One region of the Clostridium pabulibutyricum genome, then DNA from elsewhere that is predicted to be linked to it. Evidence: riboswitches for the same ligand, from Rfam matches in the RefSeq annotation. Region 1 holds a riboswitch; the other holds the start of a gene.
The links. Region 1 has a riboswitch for thiamine pyrophosphate ahead of thiS (sulfur carrier protein ThiS). Riboswitches for the same ligand answer to the same signal wherever they lie in the genome.

Region 1 (10,138 bases):
TTCAACAATAACATCTTAAGTCAGATAAAAGACACTGCACAAAAAACCCAAAATACTGATGAAGTACTTATATTTATAAAAAACATAGCTTCAAAAACCAATCTTCTTGGGCTAAATGCTGCAATTGAAGCTTCCCGGGCGGGGGACAAGGGAAAAGGATTTTCAGTAGTAGCAAATGAAATACGAAAATTGTCAAATTTCATAAACAAATCAGTATCTGAAATAAATTCTATACTTGAAGAGATAAATGAAGAAGTCAAAAATGTATCGGAAGAAATAGACTCTTCCTCAATCTCCAAAGAACAACTTGATCAAATTCAAGAATTAAATTCTTCCATAAGCAATCTCAATATATTAGTGAAAAATATAAATGATCTTTCAGAATAAAAGCAGTGTGCAAAATTCTATTTGCACACTGCTTTTATTCTAATCTTCTACATTCATGGCATAGGACATTATAGCAGCTCCATATACACCAGTATCAAAAACATTTATTATATTTTCCGGTCCAATTCCACCTATTGCAATAACAGGTATTTTTACTTTTTTATTTATTTGGTTTAAAAATTCAAGTCCTTTTCCCTTTAATCCTTTTTTACAATCAGTTTCAAATATATTTCCGACAACTATATAGTCTGCATTCATCTTTTCCGACTCTTTAGCTTCATCCAAACTATGCACAGATACACCAATCTTCATTTTTGAATTTTTAATAATCCTTAAACTTGAATGAGATCTATTCATACTTTTAAACTTTTTAAAACTTGTGTGAAAAGCAAATGCTTCCGATTTTAAAGCTGCCTCTAGATCATCATTTACTATAAGCAATGTTCCATACTTTTCTATTATGTTCTTTATTCTTTTTGCCATTTCAAGTATTTTCTCGTGCGGCAGATCTTTTTCCCTGAGCATAATTGCATCCGTACCGAGTTCTGCACATCTCTCTATTTTTTTGTAGAAATTATTTTGTCCACAAATACTCCTGTTTGTAACAGAAATTATCCTGTTATTTTCCTTCAACTTGAAAATCATACTGTTCTTCATCAACAAAACTGCCAATCTTTAAACACCGGATTATACCCTTTGCTTTCTATTTCCGCTCTTATTTCATCCACAGATCTTCCATCGGATATTACAAACTGACCATCACCTTTTTCATCTTTTCCAAGAGAATGACCTCCAACTTCCGTTGTTACCCCCGCCGACATTTTTGTAACTCCAAGAGGTATCATATTGTTTCTCATATATTTACCTTCCCTTGTAGTTATATTTATTCCTGCTCTTTGAAGAAATATCTTGTATGCAAGTGTAGCTTGTACTAAATTTCTGTCAGTGACATCGTATATCTTTATTTCACTTCCTGCATGAGGTCTTATCCTTGGCACAGACATGCTTATTTCCACAGCCGGATATTTTTTTGACATATAAGCTGCATGAATTCCTGTCAAGAACACCTCATTTCTCCATTTATCAAGTCCAAGAAGTGCACTCATTCCAACAGAATGTATTCCAGCCCTGCATCCCCTGTCAAGAGCTTCAAGCCTGTATCTATAATCCCTTTTCTTGCCTGCAAGATGAACCTTTTTATAAACTTCTTGATTATAGGTTTCCTGATAAACCGTCAAACTGTCCGCCCCAAGCTCCACAAGTTCCCTGTACTCGTTCTCCTCCAAAGGGTAAATTTCAAGGCATATGGAATCAAAATATTTTTTAAGTATTTTCACTGCTCCTTTCAAATACTCCATAGGACAATAATACCTTGATTCTCCTGTTAAAAGTATTATGTGTCTTAGACCTGTTTCTGCTATAGATTTCGCCTCCTCTTCAATCTCATAAAACGTCATCTTCTTGCGCACAATCTTGTTTTCAACATTGTATCCACAATATATGCACTTATTCGTACAATAATTTGCAATGTATATTGGAGTATACAAAACTATGTTTTTTCCAAAATTTCTAACAGTTATTTCATGGGCTTTTGCTGCCATGGGTTCAAGATATTTCTCAGCCTTTTCAGACAAGAGTGCCAAAAAGTCCATTTTATTTATTCTGTCCCTGCAAAGTATATTCTCAATATCCGAATCCTGAACATTTTCAAAAAAACCTTCAAAATCAAAGTCGTCATATTTTCTTATCTCATCATAAATTCCTATTTCCATATCACAATCCCCCTATCTTAAGAAACCTGTAAGCGGTGAAGATGCCGAGGCTGAATCTTTAACTTCTCCAAGTCCCGAATTAAAAGCCTCCCTGCCTGCTTTTACAGCATATTTAAATGCCTCTGCCATACGCACCGGTTTTTTTGATGTTGCAATTGCAGTATTTACAAGAACAGCGTCAGCTCCCATTTCCATAACCATTACTGCATCAGAAGGTTTTCCTATACCTGCATCAACAATTATAGGTACTTCATCTATTTCGTCTATCAGTATTTTTAGCATCTCTCTGGTTCTTATACCCCTATTTGATCCTATAGGTGATCCAAGTGGCATAACAGCAGCTGCTCCGACATCCACAAGTCTCCTTGCCGTCGACAAGTCAGGATTTATATATGGCAATACTACAAATCCATCCTTTACAAGTATTTCTGCAGCCTTCACTGTTTCTATATTATCGGGCAGAAGGTACTTATTGTCCTGAATAGCCTCTATTTTTATCCAGTTCCCACATCCTGCAGCCCTTCCAAGTCTGGCAAGTCTCACAACTTCATCTGCTGATCTTGCCCCAGACGTATTTGGGAGAAGTGTATATTCATCTCCTATAAAGTCAATAACATTACCTGTTTTAGAATTCATATCAACACGCCTAAGTGCAACCGTGACTACATTTGTACCTGAACTTTTTAACACCTCCGGAAGTACACTGTCGGAAGAATACTTGCCTGTACCTAAAAACAATCTGCTTTCCAGTTCTTTTCCACCAATAACTAACTTGTCCATAAATTAATTCCTCCATTTATACTTTTTTATTTTAATTCTCAACATCCCCCGCCTACAAAGCGGATAATTTCAACTGATGAATTTTTTTTTAATCTGCATGCTTTAAAAGCATTCCCTTCGACTATGTTTAAATCAACTTCAACCGCAACTTTTGTAGAATCCACATTTAAACTTTGTAAAAGTTCAAATACAGTTGTTCCCTCAGGGAAACTCATATCTTTCCCATTTATTTTCATAATATCTGCCCTCCTTTATTTGTGAATATTCTATAAATATAAAAAAGAGGCATATAAATGCCTCAGTAAAAAAATACTCTATCAAAATAAAAACACACAAATTCTAGGAGAATCTGCGTATAGATATATATATTACTCTCCCTACGTTGGCATTACCCAAATCAGGTTATAAGAATAAGGAATAACATTCCACTCTCAGATCATCACTATGACCTCTCCTCGTATTTAATATTAAATTGTCACAAGTACTTGCAGTTTTTATTATATCACTTAAATAAATTAAATCAACGTACAATTTTCAATTTACATTTGAACTATATTGCCTATATAAGTTATAATATTATAAAAAAGTTATTATTATTTAATTTTTACAAGGAGGAACTTTCTTGATAAAAAATTTGCTAAAAAGCTCAAACATAACACTGACGTCCTTCAAAGAGGATGATATTTCTACACTTGAAAACTGGTATAATGATCAGTTTTTTCTCAGGAACTATGACATGATTACATCTTTTCCAAGATCATGCAGCGAATTGAAATCCATGGTAGAAGATACAAAAAAATCTCCAGACAAATTCATGTTTGCTGTAAGAGATATTCAAAGCAAAAAACTAATAGGTGTCACAGGATATGAGAATATACTATGGAACAATGGAACTGCAACTATATATATAGGAATAGGATCTGCTTCAAACCGAGGACATGGACTTGGATATGATGCACTAAATCTTACCATACAATTTGGATTTCAAGAACTTAATCTTCACAAAATACAACTTACGGTTTTAAGCTATAATACACCTGCAATAAACTTATATGAAAAAACAGGCTTTAAAAAAGAAGGTACCTACAGAGAATTTATACACAGAGATAATAAAAGATTTGACATGTATCTGTACGGGCTACTAAAAAACGAGTGGAACTTTTCAAATAAATAATTTCACTAAAAAAATAATCATAGGATTGACAAGGAGAATTTTTATGCTAAAATTTAAACCCCTGACCATTGACGACAAAGCTGTCTTTGACAAATATCTTCAGGGATATCACTTTGATACCTGCGAATATAACTTTACATCTTTACTAATATGGAGAAAAGGCTGTGATATAAGCTATACTTCAATTGACAATTCAATAGTCATAAAAAAACAAGGCTTCGATGGAAAATATCATTTTATGCAGCCAATCGGCTATACAAAAGATAATCTCAAAAGCATAATAGAAGAACTAATAGAGTACTCTATGTCAGCTAATATGGAAATTTTATTTTGTGATGCAGAAGAAGCTTTTGTAAGAGACCTTAAAGAACTGTATGCTGAAAAATTTACAATAAGAGAAGATGTTGATAATTTCGACTACATATATGATACTCAAAAATTAATGACATTATCCGGTAAAAAACTTCACTCAAAAAAGAATCATTACAACAAATTCGTTAAATCTTATAATTACGAAATAAAAGATTTTTTCGAACCAGGAGTGAAGGACGACTTTCTGAAAGCCGCTGAGATATGGTACAACGAAAGAAAAAGCAGCGATAAATACTTGTATTATGAACTCGATGGAATAAAAGAACTGTGCAGTAACATGGAATTTTTGAACTTAATGGCTCTCGCTGTATATGTAGACGGTAATATATCCGCTTTTACAATAGGAGAAAAAGTAAATTCAAATATGGGAATAATACACATAGAAAAAGGTCTTCCAAACATAGACGGAATTTACACCTTTGTAAACAAAACTTTCCTCGAAAATTATATGTCGGATATTCCATATATAAACAGAGAACAGGACCTTGGTCTTGAAGGACTCAGAAAAGCAAAAAAATCATACCATCCAGTTAAAATGGGCAAAAAATACTGTATAAGCATAAATTAAAAAAAATCAGGTAAACTCCAAACATTAGTTTACCTGATTTTTTTACTATTTTTTTACTATTTTTTTATTTTAAAAGAACTTTTAAGAGAAACTATTCTATTAAATACAATCTTGCCATCTTTTGAATCTTTGGGATCCATATTGAAATATCCATGTCTGAAGAACTGAAACTTTTCTCCCGGCCCTGCACTTTTTATATTAGGCTCCAAAAATCCTTCAAGAACTTCAAGTGAATTTTTATTGATATTATCAAGAAAAGAATCATTTTGCTCAACTTTTTCATCAAGTATCAAAGGTTCATAGAGCCTTACTTCAGCCGGAACCGCAGTACTTGCATTAACCCAGTGAATTGTTCCTCTTACTTTTCTTCCATCAGGGCTGCTTCCACCTCTTGACTCCGGATCATAAGTACAGTGTATTTCAACTACATTTCCATTTTCATCTTTAACCGCCTCATTGCATTTTACAAAATAAGCACTCTTGAGTCTTACTTCATTTCCTATAAACAATCGATAATATTTTTTAGGAGGCTCTTCCATAAAATCTTCCTGCTCAATGTATATTTCTCTTGAAAAAGGCACTTTTCTCTTTCCTGCATTAGGATCATCAGGATTGTTTTCGACTTCAAATTCTTCAACTTTTCCCTCAGGATAATTGGTTATAACAAGTTTGAGAGGTCTAAGCACCGCCATTGTTCTTGGTGCCTTCTTTTCAAGATCATCCCTAAGGAAATAGTCAAGCATTTGAGAATCAACTACACTGCTTGCCTTTGACACACCTATGGCATGACAAAAATTCCTTACCGATTCAGGGGTGAATCCTCTTCTCCTAAGTCCTGCAATGGTAGGCATCCTCGGATCATCCCATCCATCTACAACATTTTCATCTACAAGTTTTTTAAGCTTTCTCTTGCTCATAACCATATTTGTCATATTCAGCCTTGCAAATTCTATCTGCCTTGGTACATTATCCATTTCACACTCACGTACGACCCAGTCATATAAAGGTCTATGGTCTTCAAATTCAAGTGTACATATGGAATGTGTCACTCCTTCTATTGCATCCTCAAGAGGATGTGCAAAATCGTACATTGGATATATACACCATTTGCTGCCAGTATTTTGATGAACAGCATGTGCTATACGGTATATTACAGGATCTCTGAGATTTATATTAGGCGAAGCCATGTCTATTTTAGCTCTCAACACCTTTTCCCCGTCCTGAAATTTTCCATCTTTCATTTCATTGAAAAGCCTCAAATTTTCGTCTACAGTTCTATTCCTATAAGGGCTTTCTATCCCTGGCTTTGTAAGAGTTCCCCTGTACTCTCTCATTTCATCTGCACTCAAGTCGCAAACATATGCCTTTCCTTTTTTGATAAGAAGTACTGCACGATTATACATCTCATCAAAATAGTTCGATGCAAAACGAATCTCGTCCCATTTAAATCCAAGCCAGCTTACATCTTCTTTTATTGACTCAACATATTCTGTGTCTTCTTTTATAGGATTCGTATCATCAAATCTCAAATTTGTCGTTCCATTAAATGCATTTGCCAGGCCAAAATTTAAAACTATGGATTTCGCATGGCCTATATGTAAATATCCGTTGGGCTCCGGTGGGAACCTTGTCATTATACTTTTATACCTGCCGGACTCCAAATCATCTTCTATCATGTTTTTTATAAAGTTTGAAGCAACTTTGTTTTCACTCATAGAATCATTCCTTTTCTGTTATGTTGTTTATAAATCTAATATAAATCAGTTTAAAACTATGTTTTCTTATATTATGTTCAAATATGTATATCTTATAAAACAAACAACAGAAGGCATTCAAATGTTAAATGCCTTCCAATTTCCTACACAAAGCCCTTGTTTCTAAAATATACCCTGAAGATTACATCTTCTGCAAAAGAAAATACACTTGAAGATATAAAATACAGTCCTATGACTACCGGAGCCTTTATTGTCATTCTTATACTCGGCCTTTATTTTTTCTATTTTGGATTGGACTCCCTGCTGTTTAAAAATGCTAATCTTTTGTTTAAAAGACAGTGGGGAAAGTACAAACTTCACAAGCAAAGTAAAGATAATGACAGCAATACCCCAATCCCCCGTGAAACTAAAAATACACTGGAGAAGTTCAGTAAATAAATTCAAAATAATATTCAATGTATAATCTCCTTTAAAATTAATATTTTATTGGCTGAATATTATTTGAATACGGTTGAATACAGAATCTCCACATATTATATTTTTCATAACATATATATTTTACCATACCAAATTTTTTCACGTGAATAGTCATATCTAAAAAAACGTTTTTTACAAGACCATTTTCAATTGAATTCTTTAAAGTCCTATACGAATAAAATACGATAAAAACAGTTATGTAAATAAGCATACAAGCTGAAATATAATTAAAAACATTTATAAAATCAAAATTCATAATTAATACATCCTTAAATAGCCTTTAAATGTATAGATACATTATATATTACAATATTTACTGATTATATGCAACCAACTATAAAAAGCGCTTTGTCCTACTACTTTTATATGGACATTGGAATTGAAAAATTATAAAATAAAAAAGGTATAAAATAAGCAAGACATTTTATGGAGGGCAAAATGAAAAAACTAAATTTTAAGGGAAGCGCAATGCTAAATCCCACACCTGTGGTACTTGTAACGTCAAAAGACAAATCTGGAAAATTGAACATATTTACAGCTGCCTGGGTTAGTACCGTATGCACAAAAGAACCAATTATAGCAATGGGAATACGTCCTGAACGTCTTTCCTACAAATACATAAAAGAAACCGGCGAATGTGTTATAAACCTGCCGACAAAGAACATGGTAAAAATAGTTGATTACTGTGGTGTAGTTTCAGGTAGAAAAGAAAACAAAATAAAACATTTTGGTTTGGAGACAAACAAAGGAATTGCAGTATCGGCACCTTCTCTTGAAATATCTCCTGTAGCCATAGAATGTCGTGTAAAATCAATCGTTCCACTTGGAACTCATGATCTATTTCTTCTTAAAATAATGAATATAAAAGTAAATGAAAATCTTATCGATTCAAGCGGTAAAATATGCCTTGGAAATGCAAATCTCATGTGCTACTGTCATGGTGAATACTATGGTATAAATTCAAAGCCCCTGGCGCATTTTGGATATTCAGTGAAGAAAAAAAGGAAGAAAAAATAATAACTAAACATTTCTTGAACTGTCATTCAAATAGTTTTCCATATTGAGTGGTATACAAAGCAATACTTTTGCTCCACTCATTTCCTTTGAATTTGAAATTTGTAAAACTCCTCCATGAAGTTTTACAAATGAATCCGCAATATAAAGTCCCATTCCATAATGCCTCTTTAAATTTCTACTCTTATCTCCCATGTAAAACTGCTCTACTGCATGACAAAGCTCTTCTTTTGAAAAACCGCATCCGCTGTCTTCAATCGAAAACTCAATATTATTTTCGTATGTATAAATTTTTAACAATATCTTTTCAGATTCAGGCGAATAATCAATTGCATTTGAAATAACATTCATTGCCGCTCTATATAAAAGCTCTTCGTCTCCATAAAAAAAATCCGGTATCTTATAATCCTTAACTACAACTTGAATATTTTTTTTAGATGCCAATGCCTTTGCCTTATACAGCATTTTATAAAAAAACTCCCTCGTATCTATCCTTGTATTTGACAAAGTGAGAACACTTTCTGACTTTGTTATATCTATAAGCATGCTTGCATATTTTTCAATTTCATCTATACTTTTCAAAATATAATTATTGTATTTTAAGATATCCCCCAAGCAATTGTTTTCGTTAATAAGTTCCGCATTACCTTTTATGATTGTAATAGGCGTTTTTATATCATGTGCCAATGAAGAAATTTGATTTTTCCTTGTTTCCTCCATATTCCATTGTTTCTCTAAAGAAGTTCTTAATTCATTCTTCATGTCATCAAATGCTGCTATTACATCTTCAATTTCACGTATGTTTGAATGCTTAGATTTAAAATCAAGATTTCTCCTTTTAACATTATCAGCCGCTTCCATTAAGATTTTCATTTCTCTGGAAATATATTTTCCAAACACCGCTGACAGCAAAACTATTTCCAGCATAATAAATAATATAAAAACAATAAGTCCCATATAGCCAGGCTCTGGCAAATATTTTCTTAGAATTTGTGAACTAAATTGGACTCCTATAGAATATTTTGCAATACAAATATCATTTTTCCTATAAAATACCTTGTAATAATTATTATCATACAATTCGCCTTTAACTGTCTTCCATGCTTTTTTTGATTGATTAATTGTAAAATCACCATAAAGCATAGCTCCATTTTTACTATATACGCCATAACTGCAGCCATCCGGTATCAAATCTTGTGTGACTTTATTCGCCTTTACAATTGCATCTTTACTTTTCTCAAGTTTTTTTTCAAAATAATCGGCGCGCAATATAATCCCATTTTTAATCATAATATTAAATAATGAAAAATGTAACCCCATAATTAATATTGCTATAAAGCCAAAACCAACAATATATCTAATGAATATGCCCTTTAAGCTTTTCTTAAACCTTAAACCCACTTGTATCCAATCCCCCAAACTGTTTCAATTGGATGCACATTTAACTTTGCAAACTTTGCCCTTATGTTTTTTATATGTTCAACAACGGCTGAACTGTCACTTTCACCATCAAAACCGAATACAGTCTCATATATTTTTTCCTTAGAAAACACCTGACCATGATTTATAGCAAGAAACTCGCTGATTTCATATTCACTCTTTGTCAAAAGAGTCTGCTCTTCTCCTATAAATACCTCTTTCGATGATAGATTAAACTTTATTCCAGATACAATAAAACTATTGTGTTTTTCTCTTTTCTCTCGTCTAAGGTGTGCTGCCACTCTTGAACGCAGTTCATTTATTCCAAAAGGCTTTGTAATATAATCATCGCCGCCCATACCAAGTCCTTTTACAATATCTTCCTCCAATGCTTTTGCCGTCAAAAACAAAATAGGACAATCCACGAGTTCACGAAGTTTTCTGCAAATGGTAAAGCCAT
Region 2 (6,760 bases), on a different contig from region 1:
GAATTATCAACTTTTGTCTCTATATCCCCATAGCTATTTCCATCTTTCATATGTCTTTTATCACTGGTTTTCAATTCAAGATTATCGATACTATTTTTAAGATTTTCTTCAAAAGTTACATATTTTCTTTTGTAATTTTTTGTCTGTATGTTGGCCATATTGTCCGATATGGCTCTGCTTCTTGCAGAAGCAGCATCAAGTCCTTTTTTTATAAGACTGTCAACAGTCTGGCTGTCCTGTATGTTCATAATTCTTCCTCCTTTACTATATTTCTTATTTTATTAACAATTTTAGACATTTATAATATCCTTTTTAAAGACGAAATTTTAATTTAATTTTACTTTATATTAAATTACTTTTTTAATACATTTTATTTTAACATAATTAAACATTATATTCTACATAAATATGTAAAATTTTTTCTATTTTTATATATTTTATTGTACATTACATAATCTTAACACTAATTTGTATTTTTACTTATATTTTAACATTAATGTAGTTTTAGCAACATTAAATTTTACATTTAGTTTACAAAAAAATATCCACTTTTTAAAGCGGATATTTTTTCTATTATTTATTAAAAGTAGAAAGTATTTGAAGAATATCTTGTGGAAGTTTATTTGCCTGTGCTATCATGGCATTAGATGCTTGTACAATTATATCCTCTTTGGAATAATTAACTATTTCTTCTGATATATCTGTATCCACAATACTACTCTCAGCATCAGTCATTTGTTCACTTAAATCCTGGATATTATAATAAGTCGACTGAAATCTATTCTCCAACGCTCCATAATGACTCCTCATTGAAGTAATAGAATTCATCGCATTATCCACAGCATTCAATGACTCGTCTATATTTCCATTAAGAATACTGTTGCTTCCTCCAGTTTTAAGATTATACAAAGCCTTTATTCCATCATCGCTGCTACTATCCGTTATATTTATCTGCTGAACAGAAACACTTTCCCCTGCACCAGCACCTATCTGAATATCTATGCTCTTGTCACTTCCAAGAAGTTTAAATGTATTAAATTCAGTGTTCCCAGCTATATCATTTATGCCATCAAGTGCCTCATCAATTTCATTCTGTATTATTTTTTTGTCATTATCTGCAATTGATCCATCACCGGATTGTACAACTAGCTGTCTTATTCTTTGAATCATGTTCGTTACTTCATTCATTCCACCTTCCGCATTTTGAAGCATACTCACACCATCCTGTGCATTTTGAGCTGCTGACTGCATTCCTAAAAGTCGTATCCTTATATTTTCACTCTGAACAATTGCCCCGGGATTATCTTTTCCACTACTTATCTTGTAACCACTTGTTATTCTCTGCAGACTTGTGCTTTGCCTTCCAATCGCCTGATCTTGAATGAAACTCATTGTAAGTGCAGGAATATTATAATTTATTCTCATAATTGACTCCTTTCATGCTAATAAAAAACAACATACGATAAAATAAGTTTGTCTTATTATCGTATGCCGCCAAGCTTGACTTTAGTAAATTTATTCTATAGTTTTCTGGTAAGGTTCTATTTTGCTGTACATGTTAAACAATTCAAGCGCTTGCCTTTGAGTTATACGCCCATTTGTCAAATTGCGATACAATATATATAAATTTGCATTCATCTCAGGATCAGAACTTTTTGTTTCTTTCATCTTCTTAAGTATCCTGTCTTCAAGTGAAAGATCATCATAACTAAGTTCATTTTCAAGCATACTCAGCATTTCTGTAATCTGCTTTTTTAAAATTTTGCTCTTCTCATTCATCTTTATATCTTTAAGTCCAAATTTTATTTTATTTATACAACTTTTACTTATTAGTATTTTATCACTGTTGTCCAATTCATATCCCCTCACTTCATAATATAGTTAGTCCCCAATCCATGGATTCAATCCCAAAATAATTGCTATAACTTATATTATCAATAATTGCATATATGTGTCAATCATGTAAAAGCTTTAAGGACACTTTCAAATTTGAAAATGTCCTTAAAATAAAATTCACTTGTTTGAAACGCCCGTCTTCTCAGGCAAGTGTTTCTTTCTTGTACTCAAGAAACTGGATTGTATCCGCCTCAACATTGGTATAATACTTTCTTACATTGTCTTTCATGTAACTCTTTGTTGTTATCTTTCCACTTACGCCCAAAAGTCTCCCCTTTTTTAGATACTGTTGAAGCTTTTCAGCACCACCACTAAAATAGGATACCGAAATAAAATCAGCCTGTCTTTCCCCTTGCTTGTTTAAATAATTCTTATCTACAGCAAGTATAAATTTCAAAATGCTCCTCTTGCTATTTTCTATTTTAAAAAGTTCAGCATCCCTGGTCAGTCTTCCTATAAGGGTAACATTATTCAAATAAATTACCTCCCGACTATTTTTTTATTAATTATGACCAGAATGGAAATTTTTAAACACAGCTATTCATCTCTTCTGAGTATATTTACATCTTTTCCGCTCATAACCCTATTCATATTTCTAACAGAACACATCTTTCCACACATAGTACAGCTGTCACTGCACTCAGGAGTTGACTCTCTTCTATATCTCCTTGCCTTTTCAGGGTCTATTGAGAGTTTGAATGTACTTTCCCAATCAAGTTTTTGTCTTGCCTCTGCCATTTTATTGTCCCAATCCACAGCACCTTTCACCCCTTTTGCTATATCTGCCGCATGTGCCGCTATCTTTGAAGCTATTATTCCTTCTTTCATATCATCAATAGTAGGAAGTCTCAAATGTTCCGCCGGTGTAACATAACACAAAAAATCGGCTCCACATGATGCTGCAATTGCACCACCTATTGCACTTGTAATATGATCATACCCTGGTGCAATATCTGTAACAAGAGGTCCGAGAACGTAAAATGGTGCATTATGACAAAGCTTTTTCTCAAGAATCATGTTTGACTTTATCTCATTCAATGCCATATGCCCGGGTCCTTCTATAATTACCTGAACATTTCTCTTCCATGCTCTCTTCGTAAGTTCACCAAGAGTTATAAGTTCTTTTATTTGTACAGCATCCGTGGCATCTGAAATACATCCCGGCCTGCATGCATCTCCAAGGCTTATGGTTACATCATATTTTTCACATATATCAAGGATTTTATCATAATATTCATAAAATGGATTTTCCTTATGGTTAAGCTCCATCCATGCATACATCAGAGAACCGCCTCTTGAAACTATATTCATTATCCTATTGTTTCTTTTAAAAACTTCGACAGTTTCTCTATTTAATCCCGCATGTATCGTCATAAAGTCAACACCATCTTCAGCCTGTTTTTCAATCACCTTTAAAAATTCCTGCTCTGTTATATCTCTAAGCTCTTTATCATAAAACCCTACAGCATCATATATCGGAACCGTTCCAATCATTGCACTGCTCATTTTTATAAGCTTTTTTCTAAATTCTTCAGTTTTTCCAAAAGAACTCAAATCCATTATTGCCTCTGCCTTCATATCTATTGCCTTTTGAACTTTCTTCAATTCAACATTAACATCAGGACAATCTCTTGATATCCCAAGATTTACATTTATTTTTGTCTTGAGTCCTTTTCCAACCGCCTCAGCATCAAGTAACATATGATTTCTGTTTGCCGGAATTACTACTTGTCCGATTGCTATAAGTTGTCTAAGATCTTCCAAATCAATATTTTCCTTTTTAGAAACAAGCCTCATCTCTTTTGTTATTATATTCTTTCGTGCTGCATCCATTTGAGTTGAATAATTCATAATAAATTTCTCCCTTCAAATTAGCATTACTTAATACGAACCCTTCTATAGATATATAAAAAACAGCCTTCTACAAATGAAAGCTGTTCTTATACTTCTCCTAAAAAAGCACAACTACTTCCCTCCGGTAGAATTAACTACATCAGGTTCTAAGGTTTGAAACTCAAAGCTTCTCTCAGCCAAAAAGGCACACCCAGTAAACTAATTTATTAAATTTTAAAATATACAAATTTATTTTAACACAATAAAATCCAGTTTTCAAAATACAACTCCATACATTTTAAATTTTTCGCACACTTTTACTTTTAATACAGCATAAAGAAAAAGTTATAAAAGGTAATATCACCTGCATTGGAAGATGTATATACTTCATAACAAAATTATGTCCTATATTGAGCTGCTGAGGTAAATTTCTTGAAATGAGAAAAGACGCAGCAAGCAGCACACACCCCAAAATTGAAGAAATTACCTTTAAATTATAAACATGAAAAAACTGTGAAATGCCCTTCATTGCAACATACATAAATATGGAGATCTTGAAAAATCCATCAATTATAAATGTAATTGCAAACATTATATCCATTCTTATGAGAAGGTCTTCTGCATCTATAATTCTATAGGTTTCAAGAAGTGGAAAGTTGCAGTTCGTTGCAAAATCAACTCCGAGAGTGCATATAAACAAAATGTTGTTCATGGCAAGAATAATTCCCTCCAACATAATTGCCAGGGACGCAAATTTTTTTATTTTCGAATTTTCATTTGTAATAGGATAAATCATAGTAAAAACTACAGTCTCCCCATATGGAACAAGCATAAGTATCCATGAATTTTTTAAGAAATTAAGCACTCCATTTTCAAATACAGGTTTCAAATTTGAAATGTCAAATGTATCCGGAGTAAGCAGTATAAGCACCAAGCTTAATACTTTTATTATAAAAACAATTATAATATAAAATTGTGCCATACCCGCAATTGTTTCAATTCCATAATATGCTGCATACATTATTACAATTACAGAAAGTGTTCCAAACATAACCTTTGGAGTATACCTGAGTGCAGTCGTCGCTATAAGTTCCATAAACTCTCTGAATATATTTGCTGCAATATATATAAAATACAATATATATAAAATGGAAATTATATTTCCTAAAATTTTTCCATATATCTTTGGAAGATATGTTACTATAGTATCTTCCGGATATCTTCTATATACATATATGTATATCATCTGTAGAATAACCCCTACAATGGAATACACAATATATCCTATCCAAACATCCTGCTTCGCATCTGGTGCAAGGAAATACAACACCACGCTTCCATATTGAAAAATTATCATCAATGCAAAAAACTGATATATGGATATTCTTTTAGTCATAAATAAATTCTCCTTGTCAATTTATAGATTTTGACAATATTCCAGTTCTAGTTATATTTGAATCAACGTTTACATCTACGCGAAGTTTGGAGAAATTTTCATTCCAGTTTTCCTTCAAATGGTTCCATATTTTTGGACATTCTTCATACACAACATTGCCAAATCCAAATATATCAACACCAAGCGTGTTTTTTGCAACATTAAGAGCCGAAATTATCTCATCATATATTGCTTCATTCTGGTTTTCAGACAAAAAATCCACCAGATCCGGGTTGGAGTTAAAATCCATATCTTCTCCAGAATTTTTGTTTACCTCGTCTATATTTGATTTCTCAGTAACTTTTACATGAATCACAACTTCATTCTTTTCTTCTTGAGCCTCTATATAACTTCCTGCTCTTAAAATATTAGTATTTATTGTGTCGCCATCCTTCTGTATTGTAATAGTTCCACGTCTTACTTTTCCTTTTATCCAGTTCATTCCGCGGGTTTCTTTTTCACTCATATATCCAATAAGTTTACAATTTTTAAAAACTGCACTCCCCGATATAGAAAGATCATTCTCCGATCCAGTATCCCTTGGTGTTTTTTTCATTATTATACCAGCTGTATTCACACATTCCCGGCTGCATTCCCTGCCTCTTTTATTTTTTTCAAAATCAAGACTTGTAGAAACTGCAGCCACTCCTAAATTTCTTTGTATTTTAACCAGATTATCTATCTCATATCCGGATATGGAATTTTGCTTTGTACGCGTTTTGACTATATCAATTGCTTCACCTTTTGTTACAAGGATAGGCACAATAGGCCTTATGTCACTTCGTCGAAGCGAAAAATCCAAAACAGGCTGTATGCCCCGCTCTGCAAGGCGTTGACCTACAATTATGCACTTTTCATTTGAAAACTTTATTTTCTTGCTCATTTGTTTCGAAATATTTGCTACTGCCCCGCTTATAGTCTTTCCTGTTGAAACATATACGAGTACTTCTGCATCCTGATTTCTTTCAGTTGAAGCACCTTTTCTTATAACCTGAAGGCTAACTTTAAAATCTTCGTTGTTGTCAGTATCAACTCCCATGGCAACTATAAATCCAAGAGATTCAATTTCATTTTTGTCCTGACATCCCGTAATAAAAAAAACCGGGAACAAAAATAAAATAGCAAGAGAAACTGATTTAATAAATTTGCTCATAGTTTCCCTCCTCTACACTAGAAAATACCTTTTTTAGCCTTGATTCCAAGTGTTTTTTGAGTATATTTCAATCTGGTCATAGGGGCTCTTACTGCAACATCCTGCATTGAATTTATATTAAACGGACATATTGGAAACATGTATGGAACTCCAAAAGTTCTCATTGAAACAAGCCTTATAAGAATCATAAGTGTACCGCATGTAAGCCCAATAAGTCCAAAACACCCACTTAAAATAAGCAGAAAAAGCCTTGCATATATAATAGGATGATCCATTTCAAACCCCGGTATGGTAAATTTCGTCATGGCAGTAAGCGACACAACAACAACTGTCGGTGTACCAACTATTCCCGAACTTACCGCTGCATCCCCAAGTATAAGTGCCCCTATAACACTTATAGTTGTTCCAAGTGTTTTAGATACTCTAAGTCCTGCTTCCCTCAT

Region 2: another riboswitch for thiamine pyrophosphate. It lies ahead of thiC (phosphomethylpyrimidine synthase ThiC); the one in region 1 lies ahead of thiS (sulfur carrier protein ThiS).

The regions. Positions count from the first base shown of each region.
Region 1 covers NZ_JBZAYZ010000002.1:335,220-345,357, forward strand. Annotated here, with positions in the region: gene AC4CVH_RS04910 (methyl-accepting chemotaxis protein) at 1-387, shown strand, start outside; gene AC4CVH_RS04915 (thiamine phosphate synthase) at 427-1,044, opposite strand; gene thiH (2-iminoacetate synthase ThiH) at 1,044-2,153, opposite strand; gene AC4CVH_RS04925 (thiazole synthase) at 2,172-2,939, opposite strand; gene thiS (sulfur carrier protein ThiS) at 2,978-3,175, opposite strand; TPP riboswitch at 3,296-3,405, opposite strand; gene AC4CVH_RS04935 (GNAT family N-acetyltransferase) at 3,562-4,113, shown strand; gene AC4CVH_RS04940 (DUF2156 domain-containing protein) at 4,157-5,053, shown strand; gene AC4CVH_RS04945 (glutamine--tRNA ligase/YqeY domain fusion protein) at 5,110-6,768, opposite strand; gene AC4CVH_RS04950 (hypothetical protein) at 6,931-7,128, opposite strand; gene AC4CVH_RS04955 (hypothetical protein) at 7,244-7,501, opposite strand; gene AC4CVH_RS04960 (flavin reductase family protein) at 7,684-8,262, shown strand; gene AC4CVH_RS04965 (sensor histidine kinase) at 8,266-9,660, opposite strand; gene AC4CVH_RS04970 (response regulator transcription factor) at 9,651-10,138, opposite strand, start outside.
Region 2 covers NZ_JBZAYZ010000001.1:232,746-239,505, reverse strand. Annotated here, with positions in the region: gene flgB (flagellar basal body rod protein FlgB) at 1-248, opposite strand, end outside; gene AC4CVH_RS01150 (flagellin N-terminal helical domain-containing protein) at 574-1,425, opposite strand; gene AC4CVH_RS01145 (hypothetical protein) at 1,516-1,854, opposite strand; gene AC4CVH_RS01140 (single-stranded DNA-binding protein) at 2,039-2,371, opposite strand; gene thiC (phosphomethylpyrimidine synthase ThiC) at 2,434-3,747, opposite strand; TPP riboswitch at 3,850-3,952, opposite strand; gene AC4CVH_RS01130 (GerAB/ArcD/ProY family transporter) at 4,028-5,125, opposite strand; gene AC4CVH_RS01125 (Ger(x)C family spore germination protein) at 5,142-6,317, opposite strand; gene AC4CVH_RS01120 (spore germination protein) at 6,335-6,760, opposite strand, start outside.